DNA from 4 places in the Mycobacterium sp. NPDC050853 genome. Region 4 is predicted to be linked to each of the others. Evidence: predicted binding sites of a transcription regulator. Region 4 holds the regulator's gene; each other region holds the start of a gene.
What was found. Region 4 encodes LexA, which represses DNA repair genes until DNA is damaged. Its sites were predicted from a motif close to CGAACANNTGTTCG; they were not measured.

Region 1: a site for LexA is predicted at 1,747-1,760, ahead of AB0H22_RS17325 (DUF222 domain-containing protein). Genes of this name have one in related genera too.
Region 2: a site for LexA is predicted at 2,638-2,651, ahead of cofD (2-phospho-L-lactate transferase). Genes of this name have one in related genera too.
Region 3: a site for LexA is predicted at 3,359-3,372, ahead of ruvC (crossover junction endodeoxyribonuclease RuvC). Genes of this name have one in related genera too.

Annotation. Positions count from the first base shown of each region.
Region 1 covers NZ_JBFAGW010000005.1:73,152-77,662, reverse strand. The annotation lists gene AB0H22_RS17335 (DUF58 domain-containing protein) at 1-99, shown strand, start outside; gene AB0H22_RS17330 (hypothetical protein) at 96-566, shown strand; gene AB0H22_RS17325 (DUF222 domain-containing protein) at 533-1,732, opposite strand; gene AB0H22_RS17320 (DUF2470 domain-containing protein) at 1,849-2,643, opposite strand; gene AB0H22_RS17315 (bifunctional RNase H/acid phosphatase) at 2,653-3,762, opposite strand; gene AB0H22_RS17310 (C4-type zinc ribbon domain-containing protein) at 3,759-4,481, opposite strand; gene AB0H22_RS17305 (Nif3-like dinuclear metal center hexameric protein) at 4,478-4,511, opposite strand, start outside.
Region 2 covers NZ_JBFAGW010000001.1:368,256-372,766, forward strand. The annotation lists gene AB0H22_RS01830 (phosphomannomutase/phosphoglucomutase) at 1-876, opposite strand, end outside; gene AB0H22_RS01835 (DUF3499 domain-containing protein) at 1,063-1,479, opposite strand; gene AB0H22_RS01840 (metallopeptidase family protein) at 1,659-2,159, shown strand; gene AB0H22_RS01845 (WhiB family transcriptional regulator) at 2,190-2,453, opposite strand; gene cofD (2-phospho-L-lactate transferase) at 2,834-3,802, shown strand; gene AB0H22_RS01855 (coenzyme F420-0:L-glutamate ligase) at 3,799-4,511, shown strand, end outside.
Region 3 covers NZ_JBFAGW010000004.1:87,142-91,652, reverse strand. The annotation lists gene pdxT (pyridoxal 5'-phosphate synthase glutaminase subunit PdxT) at 1-16, shown strand, start outside; gene AB0H22_RS15015 (hypothetical protein) at 111-638, opposite strand; gene AB0H22_RS15010 (YebC/PmpR family DNA-binding transcriptional regulator) at 715-1,470, shown strand; gene AB0H22_RS15005 (phosphatase PAP2 family protein) at 1,416-2,027, opposite strand; partial or broken gene AB0H22_RS15000 (methyltransferase) at 2,168-2,629, shown strand; gene AB0H22_RS14995 (TetR family transcriptional regulator) at 2,701-3,270, opposite strand; gene ruvC (crossover junction endodeoxyribonuclease RuvC) at 3,392-3,949, shown strand; gene ruvA (Holliday junction branch migration protein RuvA) at 3,981-4,511, shown strand, end outside.
Region 4 covers NZ_JBFAGW010000004.1:230,698-235,208, reverse strand. The annotation lists gene AB0H22_RS15720 (acyl-CoA dehydrogenase family protein) at 1-970, shown strand, start outside; gene AB0H22_RS15715 (N-acetyltransferase family protein) at 977-1,525, shown strand; gene lexA (transcriptional repressor LexA) at 1,522-2,196, opposite strand; gene AB0H22_RS15705 (LysM peptidoglycan-binding domain-containing protein) at 2,426-2,914, shown strand; gene nrdR (transcriptional regulator NrdR) at 3,045-3,509, shown strand; gene AB0H22_RS15695 (PhzF family phenazine biosynthesis isomerase) at 3,536-4,219, opposite strand; gene AB0H22_RS15690 (alpha/beta hydrolase) at 4,306-4,511, opposite strand, start outside.

The DNA.
Region 1 (4,511 bases), on a different contig from region 4:
GTGACGGGTGTCGATGTGATCGCCTGGAGCCAGGACGCCGGACTCAACCACGCGATGCATCTCATACCGCAGCGCCAACGAATCGGACGGCGCAGATGAACGTACGCGCGATAGTCGCTGCCGCTCTCGGCCTCTTGATGGTGACAGCAGCGGTCGGTGGGATCACAAAATATGCTGTACCGGTATCGGTTTGCGCGACGGTCTTGGTTCTCGCCGGTCTTCGGTTTCGGATAGCCGCGATACTCGCGGTGCTATCGGCCATCGGTGCATTGGCGCTGGGTAACACTCCCGCAGTGTTGGCAACGCTCTCCGGCCTCGCGGCCGCGACCTATCTGCTCACCGCCTATCCCCTGCACTTGCCCTCCGCCGTCATTGCCGTCAGAAATGAGGTGATCATTCCCGCGCTGCTGTTCGCATGCGCGGCATTGCTCGCCACAGCACTACCCGTGCAGGGACAGTCCTGGCTGCCGTTCATCGTGCCGGTCACGGTCGTACTTATCTATGTCGTCGCCGTGTGGCCATTTACCCGGATCTACCCAGGCAGTGGTGGCGCCGTGGACCGATAGACGGTTCCCGTCGGTGTCGTGATCTCGACGGTGTGCCGATCCGGACCGAGCACAGACGTTGCGTTCCAACCCGGCGCCTCTTTGACGTAGTTGCATCGCTCGCAGAGGCCTTGACCGTTGTCGAATGAGGTCGCCCCACCCCGTGCACTCCCGACGACATGATCGTGGTGGCGAATCGGAACGTCACAGTACGGTGTGCGGCAGGTTTGGTCGCGGAGGTCGATCAGCTCGGCCAATCCCTTGGGGAACAGGCGACTTCGCGAATCTGAGGTCACCAAGGCACCCGTGCCACAGCATCGATACAACCGCCGCGCGAGGACCTTCGCACCGGCGCTGACGGCATCGGAAATGAGCCTGCGCGCCACTCCCGCAGGGACAGGTCCGTGACCCGCGATAGTGGCGGGCTCGACACCCCCGCCAAGTAGGGCCTCATCGGAGATCGTGATGTTCACGCCGATGGGCACAGCCTCGGCGGTTGATACGCCGGTCACCCGTTCCACCAGGGTGTCGGCCATGATCTGCCCTTGGCCGCGAACAGGATCCATTGATGTATCGGCGGCCCGTTTGAGAGCCGCGTACACAGCCACTCCCTGTTTCACCGGCAGCAGTGCCGTCAGGTAGGTCATGGTGTCGGGTGCAGGACGGATGGATACTCGGCGTTCACTCTCCGCTCGACGTGCACGGCGCACCACGGCCTCGGCATCCAGCCGATAGGCCAGGCGTTTCGCCTCTGCGGTGAGCCTGGCATCGCCCATTCCGTGCAGCCACGCCACGTCCGCGCACATCTCGACGTCGATCTTCTGCCGGTCCTCGACGACGAGGTAGGCGGTTTCGCGCACCAGAATCGTCGCGCGCCATTCGTTGAGCGCGCCGCACTCCAATGCCGCGAGCGTGTGAGGCATCTCGTGGACGAGCGCCTTCGCGAAGCCGAGGTGACGGCTGCCACGGGCCGGCGAATCCTGCCGCGCCAAGGCCACCTCCGCGGCTACTCCCATCCCCTGCCGACGCCGAGGCACTCCCTTGGCGGCCTCATCCGCACGGCGGGCACGGTCGAGCAGCACCGTGGCATGAGCTTGCTCCGCGGCGGCCGCGGCCTTCATCCGCTCTAGCTCGGCGATTCGGTCGACGAGCCGGGCCGCCTCGGCAGCTGGATCGGTGGGGAACATGCCATCACGTTACTAGAACGTACGTTCGAGTAACGATCGGATCATGCTGTTATCCACAGCCATTCGAGCAATCGTCAAGTTATCCACAATCTCACTGATTGGCGGAAACCAACGCCCTAACGTGCTAGCTGCGCCAGCTGCACCGTGGCGAGCCGTAGGTCGTCGATCGAATCAATCGGATCGACGTATCCGACTCGGGTCACCGCCCACCCCCGCGGAGTGCTCACCCTGATGTCCAACCCGTACCGGTCCGCCCGCTCACAGCGCGCCGCGGTAGCGTCCGGATATCCGCCCAGTCGTTGCGCCATATCGAGCAGCGCCTGCCCATGGTCATCGTTGAGGTGACTAATGGCACCGGCGGCGTTGGTGGAGACGGGATCCGATGAGGCCGAATGATATTCGGAACCACTTGTCGAGTCCATGCGGCCATAGCCACCAACCCAACGCACTCGGTCAACCGCCAGGAGCCAGACGGTGAAGTCGCTGTACTCGATGTAGTAACGAGCGGCCGGCACCGCGGCGATATGCGCCTCTCGCGCCGCGGGTAACTCTTCCGGACTCGGCTGGCGCACCGCCCCGGCGAGGGTGATCCGGGTATTGGCGAGCGGGTCCTCGGGCGGGTTGGGCGCCACGATCGAAACACTTGCCCTGGCATCACGCATCAGGTTGCGGCCGTGCTCGGCCATTCGCGAGACGCACAGCACCGGATCCCCGTCCAGCAGCCCGTAGGTGACCAGCGAAGCCCAGGGGTCACCCTCGGCGGACAGAGTCGCAAGCGTCGCGATGTTCGTGGACGCCGCGACGGTTCGGGCCTCCTCGGCGGCCGATGGTCTAGCCGGATTGGCAACGTCTGTCAGGGGTGGGGCGATGGTGGGCGCATCGCCCGGATCGCCGTGATCGCGAGAGGCCATGGCGACAGCCTAAGTCAAGTACGACGTCTCGTTCATCAGTCGGACCGATGCCGGCCCGTCCGAATAGAACTCGGCGATGCTCAGCGAGGCCAAATCCAGGTGCAGCCGGTATAACAGACTGGGCCCGGCGTCGAGCGCCAGGCGCAGCAGCGTCTTGATGGGCGTGACATGCGAGACCACCAAAACCGTTGCGCCACCGTGCTCGGCGATAATCCGGTTGCGGGCCCGCCGCACCCGGTGGTGCACGGTGTCGAAGCTCTCCCCTTCTGGCGGAGTCACCGAGGTATCGCTGAGCCAGCGGCCGTGCAGCTCCGGATCACGCTCGGCCGCTTCGGAGAACGTCAAACCCTCCCATGTACCGAAGTCTGTTTCGATCAGATCGTCATCGACGGTGTATGGAACCCCAAGCGCATCGGCGGCCGCGGCCGCAGTCTCGCGGGCGCGACTCAATGGTGAGCTGATGACGGCCGAGATGCCGCCGCGGCCTGCGAGGTATCGCGCTGCCATTGCGGCCTGCTCGCGACCAAGTTCAGTCAGCTCGGGGTTTCCGCGTCCCGAGTAGCGGCGCTGCACCGAAAGTTCCGTCTGCCCATGGCGTAACAACAGCATCCGGGTGGGCTTGCCGCGCGCCCCGGTCCAGCCCGGTGCGGTATCAGCCGGCTTGGCCTTGGGCTCTGCGGCTTCCTTGGGCTTCTTCGGCTGCTTTGGTTCGATGCCGCTGGCGCGGTCCATCGCCTCGTTGGCCAGCCGGTCGGCGTGCTTATTGCGTTCTCGCGGAATCCACTTGTAATTGACCGATTCGAACTGCATGGCCGCAGTGACGGCCTGCCGGTACAAAGTGATCAGGTCGGGATGCTTGACCTTCCACCTGCCGGACATCTGCTCGACAACGAGCTTGGAGTCCATCGAGACGCTCACCTCGGTGGCGCCGAGCCGTGCCGCCTCGGCGAGTCCCGCTATCAGACCGCGGTATTCGGCCACATTGTTAGTCGCGTGACCGATCGCCTCGCACGCCTCCCCCAATACCGTCTCGTGATCCGGGGCGAACACCACCGTGCCATACCCGGCCAATCCCGGATTACCACGCGAACCACCATCAGCCTCGACAAGAACCTTCACAGACGTACCAGGACCGCGCCGCACTCGGGGCACCGCAGTACCTCGTCTGCGTCGGCCGTCGAGATCCGTGCCAGCTCACCGCGATCCAGCTCAATGCGGCAGGCGCCACACTTATTGCCCTGTAGCAATCCCGCGCCCGGAGCACCCGAACGACGTTGGCGTTCATAGGTTTCCAGCAACGGACCATCAATTGAGGCCATCAGACCGTCACGTCGCTGTCGGGAACGGTTTTCCTCGGCGTCTATGTCGATGTCGACCGCACGCTGGATCCGTTCGATTTCCGCGATCCTCTCGGCGACCTTGTCGGCATTCGCCTGTGCCGAGACCTGTTGAGCCTGGAGCTCCTCACGGCGCTCCATCAACTCCAGTTCGGAATCCTCCAGGCTGGACTGGCGACGCTCCAGGGTGTCGAGCTCATGCTGAATCTCAGTGAGTTCCTTCGGGTTCACACTCCCCGAGGCCAACAACGAGCGGTCCCGATCCTCCCGCTGCCGAACAGCGGTCACCTCGGCGTCCAGCTTGGCCACCTTGGCATCCAGGTCCTCCAGCGCGAGGCCGAGTGCACCCACCTCGTCGAGAATGGGCCGCTGCTGCGCCTGCAACTCCTCGCGTTCCTGACGTTCCGACGGATTCGCCCGCCGGTGCGCGATGCGCGTCAGTTCGGCGTCCACCGAGGCCAAATCGACCAGTAGACGTTGTTGCGCTGCAACGGCTTTCATACTGTTACTTCCTTCTCTGGGCCACCCAGC
Region 2 (4,511 bases), on a different contig from region 4:
GTTATGGATCACGGTGCCGCCGATCTCCCGCTCCAGCTCTCGGCGCGCTACCAAAGCGGTTACCGCAGAGGGTGATACGGCGCGTCCGCGCTCATCGACCACGAAACACCGGTCGGCATCACCATCGAAGGCAAGTCCGATATCGGCACCTTCGGCGGTGACGAATGCCTGCAGATCACGCAGGTTCTCGGGATCGAGCGGATTGGCCTCGTGATTGGGGAAATTACCGTCCAGCTCGAAGTACAACGGCGCGAGCGTGATCGACGGAATGGCACCCAGCACTGCCGGCGTCGTGTGCCCGGCCATACCGTTGCCTGCGTCTACCGCCACCCGAAGCGGACGAGCCCCGCTCAACTGAACCAGTGACCGCAGGAAATCGCCGTACTCGGCGAGGACGTCCCGCTCGGCGACGGTGCCATTCGGACCGTCGTATGTCGGCACGCCGTTGATGAGCTCATCGCTAATGATGGACAAGCCGCTGTCCTTGCCCACCGGCTTAGCGCCCGCGCGGCACAATTTGATTCCGTTGTACGCGGCCGGATTATGACTGGCGGTAAACATGGCCCCCGGACAGTCCAACAACCCGGAAGCGAAATACAGCTGGTCGGTCGATGCGAGTCCGATCAGCACGACGTCGAGCCCCTGGGCGGTGACACCGTCGGTGAACGCCCGCGCCAAACCCGGCGACGAGTCGCGCATATCGCGCCCCACCACGATCCGCAGCGGACCGTCGGGGTCGGCGGACTCCGCCCTGACCAGCCGCGCGAACGCGGACCCCACGTCGAAGACAAAGGACTCGTCGATCTGCTCGCCCAATAGGCCACGGACGTCGTACGCCTTGATGACGGCGTGGACAGCGTCAGCGGACCGGGCCATGACGAAAGCTCTCCTATGGGTCTATTGAGAGTTGGTCTGTTGAGAGAAGGACGTTAGGTATCGCTGGCCAGCCTAGTGGTCGGCCCGCATCGAACGTGAACGTCCGGCGAGTGGTTAGAGAATGTCAGCAGACCGAGCCGAAGGTACCCAAGTCTCACTCGCAGGTCATGCTCGTTCGGACCAGCCTCACTCGACGGGATCAGGGAGAACCCGCAGGTGCCCACGGCGTCGCCCGACCGGAGCCGGATGCACGGGCCGAGACGCGGCGGGGGCCGCGTGGGTACCGACATCGAGCATCGGCTCACTAAAACCGGCGGCCGCCACCCGCCGGACGCCGCCTGTCGACTCCCGCACGGCGTCGGCCAGGGCCACCAGGTCGTCGTCCTCGGGATTCGACGGCATGGGGCCGCTGTAACGGACCAGCTCCCAGCCTCGGGGCGCGGTGATCCGGCTCGCGTGCTGCGCACACAGATCCCACGAATGCGGCTCACTGGACGTGGACAGCGGCCCGACCACGGCCGTCGAATCCGCGTAGACGAATGTCAATGTCGCCACGGCGAAACTCGGGCACCCGGGCCGACAGCAGCGACGGGGGGCTCTCACAAGCGTTGAGGCTATCGCGCGCAAACACGTTCCGACTCGCAGACACGCTGGTGTCAGCGGTGATGCGCCGCTTGCGCGAAGAACGTAAGCGTCGTGAGACCGGGCGGTGACCTGCCCGTTGCTATTCCCCAGTCTCAGCAGCCTCACCTTCCCCACGGATCGCGAATACCATTCGGGACATGTCACGTGATGGACGACGCGGTGGGTCCTCTGGAGGATCGAGCTCGCAGGGCTCTCGAAGGGGTCGCGAATTCCGCGGACCTCTCCTACCGCCCACCGTTCCCGGCTGGCGCTCACGTGCCGAGCGCTTCGATATGGCAGTCCTGGAGGCCTACGAACCGATCGAACGGGCGTGGCAGGCACGGCTGGAGGGTTTGGACGTCGCGGTCGACGAGATTCCACGCATCCAACCCAAGGATCCGGATTCGGTGCAATGGCCGCCGGAAGTGATCGCAGACGGGCCGATTCCGCTGGCAAGACTGATTCCGGCCGGTGTGGACACCCGGGGTAACACCACCCGGGCGCGGATTGTCCTATTCCGAAAGCCGATCGAATTGCGCGCGAAGAAATCTGGAGATTTGTCGGATCTCCTGCACGATCTACTGGTCGCGCAGGTTGCCACCCATCTGGGGGTGGAACCGTCGGTGATCGACCCAACCATCACCGACGAGGGCGATTAACTCACCCTGGGGCGAACACAGAACACCGAATCAGATGATGCCGCGCTTCAAGCGACGGCGCTCACGCTCGGACAACCCACCCCAAATGCCGAACCGCTCGTCATTGGCCAATGCGGACTCAAGGCACTCGTCCTTGACCTCGCAGCCCAGGCAGATGCGCTTGGCCTCACGAGTCGACCCACCCTTCTCAGGGAAGAACGCCTCGGGATCGGTCTGCGCGCAGAGCGCCTTCTCTTGCCACTGGTCGTCGGCGGCACCCAACACCGCGTCAAAATCGTTCTGTACCAACGTCAGATGCGGACGTGCGGGCGGTAAGCCCGTCGCACCCGTGCCAACGCCGGAACTCAGCTCGTCGTGTACACCAAATTCACTGTGTCCGAACAGCATCGTCCCGCCTCCTCACTGTTCCTGTCGCATCCGAATACAACTCGTATTGCCCGGTTTCGTGCCACAATCTTCACTTCCGGCCATTTCGATTCGAACATTTGATCGAATCCCGGTCTGCGCCTGAGACTTACAAACTCAGCCCGAGGAATGACACTGCTGTGATTACACACGTGTTCGCTGCCGGGGTCAAGCGAAGGACGAAAATTCATACCATCTTCCACCGACAAAAACGGCGTGGCGCCCTCATGGCGTGTCGCATCATTGCCGGCGCACTAGTCTCGGTCAACGTGAAAGTCACCGTCCTCGTCGGCGGCGTCGGCGGAGCGCGTTTCCTCCTCGGCGTCCAGCGCTTGCTCGGATCAGATTCCAGCAAGCATCAGATAAACGCCATCGTGAACATTGGCGACGACGCCTGGATGCACGGCGTCAGGATCTGCCCTGACCTGGACACCTGCATGTACACCCTCGGCGGGGGGGTCGACCCGGAGCGGGGTTGGGGGCACCGCGACGAGACCTGGAACGCCATGGAGGAGTTGGCCGCCTATGGCGCCCAGCCCGACTGGTTCTCGCTCGGCGACAGGGACCTGGCCACTCACCTCATACGCAGTCAAATGCTGCGAGCCGGTTACCCGCTATCAGCGGTCACCGAAGCGTTATGCAATCGATGGCAGCCCGGGGTCCGCCTGTTACCCGCCAGCGACGACCGGTGTGAGACCCACGTGGTGATCACCGACCCCGCCGACGGAGAGCAGCGCGCGATCCATTTCCAACAGTGGTGGGTGCAGCATCGGGCGCAGGTCCCCACACACAGCTTCGCGTTCGTCGGAGCGGACGAAGCAAAGGCCACCCCGAGCGTTGCCGAGGCCATCGCCGACGCCGATGTGGTCTTGCTGGCGCCGTCCAATCCGGTGGTCAGCATCGGGGCCATCTTGGCGGTGGGTGGAGTTCGCGGGGCGCTCCGCACAACCTCGGCTCCGGTGATCGGTTACTCGCCGATCGTGTCCGGGAAGCCGCTCCGCGGAATGGCCGACGATTGTTTGCGCGTGATCGGTGTCGAGGTGAGCTCACAGGGTGTCGGAGAACACTTCGGCGCCCGCGCGCAGACCGGCATCCTGGACGGCTGGCTGGTCGACGAGGGTGATGCAGCTCACATTGAGGGAGTTCAGGTACGGTCGGTTCCGCTGCTCATGACCGACCCGGACGCAACGGCGGCGATGGTGCGTGCGGGACTCGACCTGGCCGGAGTGAAACTATGAATTCACCTGCGGATTCCCCTGCACCCGAACATGGTTCGGCCAAGCCGATCGAAATCCTACCGGTCGCGGGTTTACCCGAATTCCGCCCCGGTGACGATGTGGCCGCGGCCATAGCCGCGGCGGCACCGTGGCTACGCGACGGTGATGTGGTGGTGATCACCAGCAAAATCATCTCCAAGGCCGAGGGCCGGATCGTCGCCGCACCCACCGATCCCGAGGCCCGAGACAGCCTGCGGCGCAAACTGATCGATTCCGAGTCGGTCCGCGTGTTAGCCCGCAAGGGCAAGACGCTGATCACCGAGAACACCATCGGCATCGTGCAGGCCGCCGCCGGAATCGACGCATCCAATGTGGACACGGCCGAACTCGTGTTGCTTCCCGTCGACCCCGACGGCAGCGCTGCGGCGGTCCGGGCGGCACTGTCACGGCAGCTGAGCGTGAACGTGGCGGTAGTGGTCACCGACACCATGGGGCGAGCCTGGCGCAACGGCCAGACCGATGCGGCCATCGGCTCCTCCGGCATATCCGTCCTCTACGCCTACGCCGGTGCAAAAGATAAGCACGGCAACGAGCTTCAGGTGACCGAGGTCGCCATAGCCGATGAGATTGCGGCTGCAGCCGATTTGGTCAAGGGCAAGCTCACCGACGTGCCGGTAGCGGTGGTGCGAGGACTTTCGGTGCCCGACGACGGCAGCGTCGCCCGCGATCT
Region 3 (4,511 bases), 140 kb from region 4:
GGTGCGTGCTTCGTAGCAGCCCGTTGCGCGAGCAGACGCGTATTGCACGCGCGTCCTGGGGTTTCTGTGCACTAAGTGTCTGCTCGGCCGGGGGATCTGGCACGTGCGGTTCACCAGCGGAGCATCGGCATGGGGCGCAGCGGGTGCTTAAGCGTCCACCTTCCCGCGGTACGCAACAAGAATCCGTGAAAACCGCCGTAGGGCAACGCCTCCACGACCTCGCGCACATCAGAGCGTTCCAGACCGGTCCAGACGTACAGACCGCGGAAGGCATCGATCCGGTCGCCTAGGCGGAAGGTCTCGACCCACAAGTCCTCAACGGTGCGCAGCTTGTGGTGTTCGGCCACCATCGACCGCACCCGCGCGATGTCGGTGACTCCGAATTCCGGCGCCAGCTGCTCGGCGAGCGCCACCGACGGATCGAGGTAGTCCCAGGTGCCTGCCGTCCAGATCCCGATATCGTGTGTCGCCCACGCCAAGGCAATCTCGGGTGGTGCCTCGGTCATGCCGAGAAGCCGTAGCTGGTAGTTCATGGCGCGGTACAGATGGTTGCGGTAGTCGGTCAGGCTCTCGCCGATGGTTTCCGCGTATCGGTCCAGCACGGCGTCGACAATCGGGTCTTCCACCAGGACAGTCATGCGGTTCACCCTAGTTGCGCGAGTACACTCGGTCAGCGCTGAAAATGAACACAGACAGAAAGAAGTAACCGGGTACATGAGCGGCCATTCCAAGTGGGCCACCACCAAGCATCAGAAGGCCGTCAAAGACGCGCGCCGTGGCAAGGAGTTCGCCAGGCTGATCAAGAACATCGAGGTCGCCGCGCGCACAGGCGGCGGTGATCCGTCCGGCAACCCGACGCTCTACGACGCCATCCAGAAGGCCAAGAAGACCTCGGTGCCCAATGACAACATCGAGCGGGCCCGCAAGCGCGGTGCCGGCGAGGAAGCCGGCGGCGCCGACTGGCAGACCATCATGTACGAGGGCTATGGCCCGAATGGTGTCGCGGTGCTTATCGAATGCTTGACCGATAACCGCAACCGTGCCGCCGGTGAGGTGCGTGTCGCGATGACCCGCAATGGTGGCGCCATGGCCGATCCGGGGTCGGTGTCCTATCTGTTCTCCCGCAAGGGCATGGTGACCCTCGACAAGGGGAACCTGTCCGAGGATGACGTGCTCATGGCCGTCCTGGAGGCGGGTGCCGAGGAGGTCAACGATCTGGGCGAGAGCTTCGAGGTCGTCTCCGAGCCCACGGACCTCGTTGCGGTGCGGCAGGCGCTGCAGGCTGCCGGGATCGATTACGAGTCGGCGGAAGCGAGCTTTCAGCCGTCGGTGAGCGTCCCCGTCGATGTCGACGGGGCCCGCAAGGTGTTCAAGCTGGTCGACGCGCTGGAGGACAGCGACGACGTGCAGAACGTCTACACCAACGTGGACCTGTCCGATGAGGTGCTGGCCGCGCTCGACGAGGACTGACCGGCCGCCCAGACCGCCAGGGTCACCACCGCGGTGGTGACGAGCACGGCGCCGATGGTGTCCGTGACGTAGTGATACCCGCAGGCAACCTGCCCGAGTAGCCCCAGCGTGCTGACGATCGCAGCGGCAACGAAGGACCACATCGCCCCGCCGGCCACCAGCACGACCATTCCCATCACCGATACCACCAGCGTGGTGTGGCCGCTGGGGTAGGCGAGGTAGCCGCCCTTCTCGCGTCCCACGAGCAGCTTGGTGGCCTGAGTGGTCCAGATCGCGACGAACGGACAGGCGAGTACCACCGCCGCCACCCGCCAGCGCCGGCGATACAGCTCGAAGCCGATGCAGGCCAGCAGTACCGGTCCGAGCAGCGCCCAGTCGGTGAAGATCAATAGCCAGCGTGGCTGCACCCCGAATACCTGTTGGGTCGCATCGAAAAACCAGATGTCAAAGGGTGTTGAACCCTTCCCGACGGTGAATCCGAGCACCAACATCGTGATCACGCCAAGGGGAGGCCACCACTGAATCGTTTTCTGGATCGACAGGTTTCCGGCAGACACTATGACGACAGTAATCGTCGGGAATGTAACGCCACCCGTGCGGCGTTACTGTGATGTCAACGACTGTTGGTCAACATGTGTTGACAGCTATGTCAAGTAGGCGTACATCTTAGACATCTAGGAGTGAAGGGAGGCCCGTCATGGCCACACAAACAGTCATCTCGGCGCCCGAATCGACGAGTCTCTGGCGCACCGCGCGTGCCGTACTCGCGCTGCCGGTCACCATGACAGTCCTCATTCCACTGGTCATCCTCTACGGATTGGGCATGGAAGTGCCCTCGTGGATGTCGGACCAGATGTCGATGGCGGCGACGGTGATCGGGACGCTGTTGATCGGTGCGGGCCTGTTCCTGGTGACGCGGACGGTGCTGCTCTTCCATCAGATCGGTAAGGGTTCTTTGGCGCCATTCGATCCACCGACCCGACTGGTGGTCTTCGGTCCCTACCGCTACGTGCGCAACCCGATGATCACCGGAGTGATCGCCATCCTGGTGGGCGAGGCACTCGCCGTGAACTCTGTTGGTCTGCTGATCTTCGCGGCGGTGTTCATTACCGTCAACGCCATCTACTTCCCCCTGGTTGAGGAACGCGGCCTGTTGAAGCGGTTCGGCCGCGACTACGCCGAGTACTCCCAGCACGTACCGCGATGGATTCCGAGGCTGCGCCCCTGGGCTCAGCCCGCGGCCTGAGGTGCGGGTGCGTCGAGGTAGTGCTGAATGATTGGCGCTAACCAGTCGATGACCTGCTCGCGCGTCATGTCCACCACGGGACTCAAGTTGAGGATGTAGCGGCATGCGGCGAAGCCGATCATCTGCGTGCCAACCAGGGCAGCACGCTCGAGGATGTGATCCGAGATCACTGGCGCCATGGCAGGAACCGTCTGGCTGCTGAAGATGTCCTCCATTCGCGCTCGCGCGGATTCGTGCGATACCGCGGCGCGTAGGAGTGCGACCATCGTGTCGTCTACTTCCCAGCGGTCCATGAAGTGCTCGACCATCGTCGTGCCGAGCTCGGCATGGGGCACTGCGGTGAGATCAGGCAGGCACAGGTCGAAGTTGGCGGCCGCCGCGAACAGCTTTGCCTTGTTGCCGTAATAGCGCATCACCAGGGACGGGTCGATACCCGCGGTCGCTGCGATGGCTCGGATGGTTGCCTTCTCGTAGCCGACGCCGGCGAAGTGTTCCTGGGCAGCCTCAAGGATGGCCGCGCGGGTGGCGTCCGATCGCCGAGGTTCGGTGGACATGCGCTGAGTTTAGGCCAACGAGCGTTGACATTTGGAGAGCCCTCGCGTGTTGATATGCCGGATGGGCGAAACCCCTCGATATGCTGATCGAACAGTTGTTCTACGGCGAGAGGGCTGACACGTGCGGGTGATGGGAGTCGACCCGGGTCTTACCCGGTGTGGCCTGTCCATGGTCGAGGCCTCCTCGGGCCGCAAGGTGGTTGCCCTGGATGTCGACGTCGTGCGTACCCCGGCCAATCAGCCTCTCCCGCAACGACTTCTGGCGATCAGTGAGGTCGTCGAACACTGGATGGACACTCACCGCCCCGATGTGGTCGCCATCGAGCGTGTCTTTGCTCAGCACAACGTCTCCACCGTGATGGGAACCGCTCAAGCCGGCGGGGTGATCGCGCTGTGCGCCGCAAGACGGGGAATCGAGGTGTATTTCCACACCCCGTCGGAAGTCAAGGCAGCGGTAACCGGCAACGGGCGGGCGGATAAATCGCAAGTGACAGCCATGGTCACCCGCATCCTGCAGCTGCAGACGGCGCCGTCACCCGCGGACGCGGCGGATGCACTGGCCCTGGCAATCTGTCACTGCTGGCGTGCGCCCATGCTGGCGAGGATGGCCAAAGCGGAGGCCGCAGCGGAAAAGCAGCGGAAGGCCTTTGCGGCCCGAATGAAGGCGGTGGCGCGATGATGAGCCGCTTGCGCGAAGAAGGTGGTATCGAATGATTGCTTCGGTCAATGGCGAGGTCATCGACATTGCGCTCGATCATGTGGTGATCGAGGCCGCCGGTGTCGGATATCGCGTCAACGCCACCCCGGCGACACTGTCGACGCTGCGGCGCGGCACGCAGGTGCGGCTGATCACGGCGATGATTGTCCGCGAGGACTCGATGACCTTGTACGGCTTCACCGACACCGATGCCCGCGATCTGTTCATGACGCTGCTTGGGGTCTCTGGTGTGGGGCCCAAGATCGCGATGGCCACGCTCGCGGTGTACGACGCACCGACGCTGCGTCAGGCACTGGGCGATGGCGATGTCACGGCGCTGACCCGGGTGCCGGGGATCGGTAAGCGTGGCGCCGAGCGCCTGGTGCTGGAACTGCGGGAGAAGGTGGCGGCCGCCCCGAGCGGATCCACCGAGCTGGGCCGCGGCACTGGATCGCTGGTGCGCACACAGGTCATCGAGGCGCTTACGGGCCTCGGATTCCCCGCCAAACAAGCCGAGCAAGCCACCGATGCCGTGCTGGCCCAA
Region 4 (4,511 bases):
GCCCGAGGAGTACGGCGGCGGCGGCCTCATCGATTTCCGCTACAACGCCATCATCGGCGAAGAGGTCACCAAGGCCCGGCAGTCGGGTATCGGTTTCACTTTGCACAACGATGTCTCGGGCCCGTACTTCCGTGACCTGGCCAATGACGAGCAGAAGGCGCGCTGGTTCCCCGGATTCTGTTCCGGTGAGCTGATCTCGGCGATCGCCATGACCGAGCCGGGCACCGGTAGTGACCTGCAGGGCATCAAGACCCGGGCCGTCAAGGACGGCGATCATTACATTCTCAATGGCTCCAAGACCTTCATCACCAACGGCATCAATGCCGACCTGGTGATCGTGGTGGCGCAGACCGATCCCGAGAAGGGTGCATTGGGCTTCAGCCTCATCGTCGTGGAGCGCGGTATGGAGGGTTTCGAGCGCGGCCGCAAGCTCGACAAGATGGGCTTGGATGCGCAGGACACCGCCGAGCTGTCCTTCACCGATGTTCGGGTGCCCGCCGCCAACCTGCTGGGTGAAGAAGGCCAGGGCTTCGTGTACCTGATGCAGAACCTGCCGCAGGAGCGCATGTCGATCGCCGTCGTGGCCGCCGCTGCCATGGAAACCATGCTTGAGGCGACCATCCAGTACACGTCCGAGCGTAAGGCGTTCGGTAAGCCGATCAAGAGCTTCCAGAACAGCCGCTTCCTGCTGGCCGAGCTCGCCACCGATGCCACGATGATCCGGATCATGGTCGATGAGTTCATCACCCTGCTCAACAAGAAGGAACTGAGTGTCGAGCAGGCCGCGATGGCCAAGTGGTACAGCACCGAGAAGCAGGTTCACCTGATCGACCGCTGCCTTCAGCTGCACGGTGGCTACGGCTTCATGCGTGAATACCCGGTCGCCCGCGCCTTCATGGACTCACGCGTCCAGACCATCTACGGCGGAACCACCGAGATCATGAAGGAGATCATCGGGCGTTCGCTCTAGCGCCCAATGATCATTCGTGACGCGGCTGCGGACGACGCGGCCGCCTGTGCGGCGATCTATGCGCCGTATGTGACCGATACGGCCATCTCGTTCGAGGAGGTGCCGCCGTCGGATGTCGTTCTTGCCGAACGCATCCGGTCGGCGGCCCACCGGCACGCCTGGCTAGTGGCCGAGGATGGCGGCGAGATCCTTGGTTATGCCTATGCGGTGCCATGGAAATCGCGCACCGCCTACCAATGGGCGTGTGAAGTTAGCGTGTACGTGGACGGCACTCGGCACCAGCGGGGGACGGGGCGCCGGCTCTATTCCGCGCTACTCGATCGGCTCCGCGATCTGGGTTACCGCACGGTGCTGGCCGTAGTGGTGGTGCCCAACGCGGCAAGTGAAAAGCTGCACCGAGCAATGGGATTCGAGCAGGTTGGGCTCTACCGGAAGATCGGGCACAAGCTAGGCGCCTGGCACGATGTCGCGCATTTCCAGATGTTCCTGCCGTCTCCGGACGGCAGGAACACAGAGGATGGCTGTGCCCCCGGGGCGCCGCCGGGCGCAGCCTAGATCTTGCGGAGGACGGTGACGACCTTGCCGAGGATGGCGGCGTCATTACCGGGGATCGGCTCGAACAGTGGGTTGTGCGGCATCAGCCAGACTTGACCCGCTGTCCGCTTGAATGTCTTGACAGTCGCCTCACCGTCGATCATCGCGGCCACGATATCGCCGTTGTCGGCGACGTTCTGTTGGCGGACCACGACCCAGTCGCCATCGCATATCGCGGCGTCGATCATTGATTCGCCGACCACCTTGAGCAGGAACAGTGATCCCTCGCCGACCAGCTCGCGGGGGAGCGGGAACACGTCCTCCACGGCCTCCTCGGCCAGGATGGGCCCACCGGCGGCGATACGCCCCAGGACCGGCACGAATGTCGGCTCGGGCAGATCGCCGGAACCGGCCACGTCAGTGGTGGCCGATGTCCTCTGTAGATCGCCAATCCCTCGCACATCAACGGCACGTGGGCGATTGGGATCGCGTCGCAGGAAGCCCTTCTGTTCGAGCGTGCGTAGCTGATGGGCGACCGAAGAAGTGGATGTGAGGCCGACGGCGTCACCAATTTCGCGGATGCTCGGGGGGTAGCCCCGCTCATTCACCGATGCGCGGATGACCTCCAGAATGGTCCGCTGGCGCTCTGTCAGTGAACCGGTGGCGGATCCCTTGCTGGGTGTATCGCTCATGGGCCCGAATCTAGACCTGTCGACCTCTTTTATCAAACATGTGTTCGATGCGTGTCGCATTTTACGTCTCCGTGGCCGGCTGGCGTGGTGATTAGCGCTGGTCAGGAGCACTTGTCGGTGGTGGATGCTACAAATCGATCACATGTTCGGACATCGAACACATGATCGAGTACATTCGAACATAAGAGCGAACGGACCTCCCGATCGACAGGACAGGAAGGGCATACAGATGAGCACAAACGTTCTCACCACACGCCGTGAATACACGCCACGCGAGTGCGCCCCGCAGGCACGTGCGTACAGCGCGCAATACCCGCTGACGCAACGTCGTGCGCTGCCTGTGCGCACTGTCGCATACCGGAGGCCCGCCGGCCGGCCGGTTGCGTACCGAGGCACCGGGGTTCGAGTCTCGACCGCAGTGCATCATCGCCGACCGGTGAGCCTGAAGGCCACCGTCGTCGTTGCGGTGGGCGCTGCGGTGGCGACGATGTGGCTGCTGATGCTCGGACAGATCAGCGCCGCCGGAATCGGAGGATCCGGCCTGCCGGATCGTGTGGCGGTAGTCCAGGTCGCTCCAGGAGAGACCCTGGCTGACGTGGCCTCGCGTGTCGCACCGGATGCGCCGCGCGCGGCGGTGGTGTCCAAGATTCGTGAACTGAATGAACTCGATTCAGCGACAGTGCAAGCGGGTCAGACGTTGGTTTCCCCGGTCGGCTGATCGGCGCACGGACGTGACCTTCGAACGAGCCGGAGCACGGGTATCCTCGACACCGGTCTGGGCGCGCTGCACTGTGCGTCAGCCCATCCAGACCAACGACTTGGAGTCTAGAACCGGCGAAGGAGCAGTAATGCACTGTCCGTTCTGCCGTCATCCCGACTCACGCGTTGTCGATTCCCGCGAAGCGGATGAAGGTCAGGCGATCCGTCGACGGCGCTCATGCCCTGAGTGCGGCCGTCGTTTCACCACCGTCGAGACCGCTGTGCTGGCCGTCGTGAAGCGCAGCGGCGTCACCGAGCCGTTCAGTCGCGACAAGGTGATCAAGGGGGTGCGTCGGGCCTGCCAGGGGCGTGATGTCGATGACGACGCACTGAATCTCCTCGCCCAGAAGGTTGAGGATGCCGTCCGGGCTGCCGGATCCCCGGAAATTCCCAGCAATGAAGTAGGTCTGGCCATTCTCGGCCCGCTCCGCGATCTTGATGAGGTCGCCTACCTGCGCTTCGCTTCGGTATATCGCGGATTCAGCTCAGCCGAAGACTTCGAGCGCGAGATCGCCGCACTGCGGGCCCACCGGGACGCACCGACGGCATCCTGACCTTTTGGTCGTGCGCTCTGGCCGCTCTAGTCCAACGTCAACGATTGATCGGCGACGACGTGGCCGCCGATCGTCACCCAGCCCTCCGGGCTCCACTGCGTGAGAATCTGCGATCCCTTGCCCTGATTGATGATCAGGTCGCGGCTCAACAAGTCGGTCAACCGCGCTGCCACCGCCCCGGTCGCTTCGTCCTCGGCGAGACCCAGGTCGGAGGCGAACACACGTGATCGCACCAGGCTGGCGTTGCGGTCCTGCCAGGCCCATACGCAATGCAGCAATTCATCCGCGTAGTCGGCGGGATCGGCGGCTTCCACATCGGCGGGGGAGTCTGACTCGTGGAAGTCGGTCTCCGGGGCCCACTCGGACCGTGCCCGTATCCACGTGCGATCGTCGTAGTTCACCTGGAGGACCCCCGCGGGGACCTGCAGGGTATTGACCGGCGTCCCGCGTTCGCGCAGCCACCACGCCAATCCCACGGTCGGATGTCCGGCGAAGGGGAGTTCGGATGCCGGAGTGAAGATCCTCAGATGTGCGGTGTTGGATCCTTCAGCAGGAAGATCGACGAAAACTGTTTCGCTGAAACCAAGCCGGGTGGCGACCTCCTGGCGTTCCGTCGCGGCCACGTCGGCTGCGTTGACGATCCCCAGGGGATTGCCGAACTTGCCTGTCTCGTCGGTGAATACGCGAACAACCGCAACAGCAACGCTCATTCTTCGACTCTACGTCTCCCGAGCGCTCCGTACTCGGGTACCCGTGAACTGCGGAAACCTCTAACAGCGCTTGGTCTCTCGTGCGATTAGGTAGCGCTGCGTTCGTCGGTGCCCATGGCGTCGAGTACTGCCATGCGTGTGCGAGCGGCCCCGCTGATCGCATGTTCGGTGACGCCGGTGCGCAACATGCGGCGTAACTCGGCCTCGTCGTACTCGGCGGGTTCGGTGGAAGCGATGAACTGGCGAACGATGCGGATGAACCGCTCAGGGTCGTCATGGAACGGAAAATGTC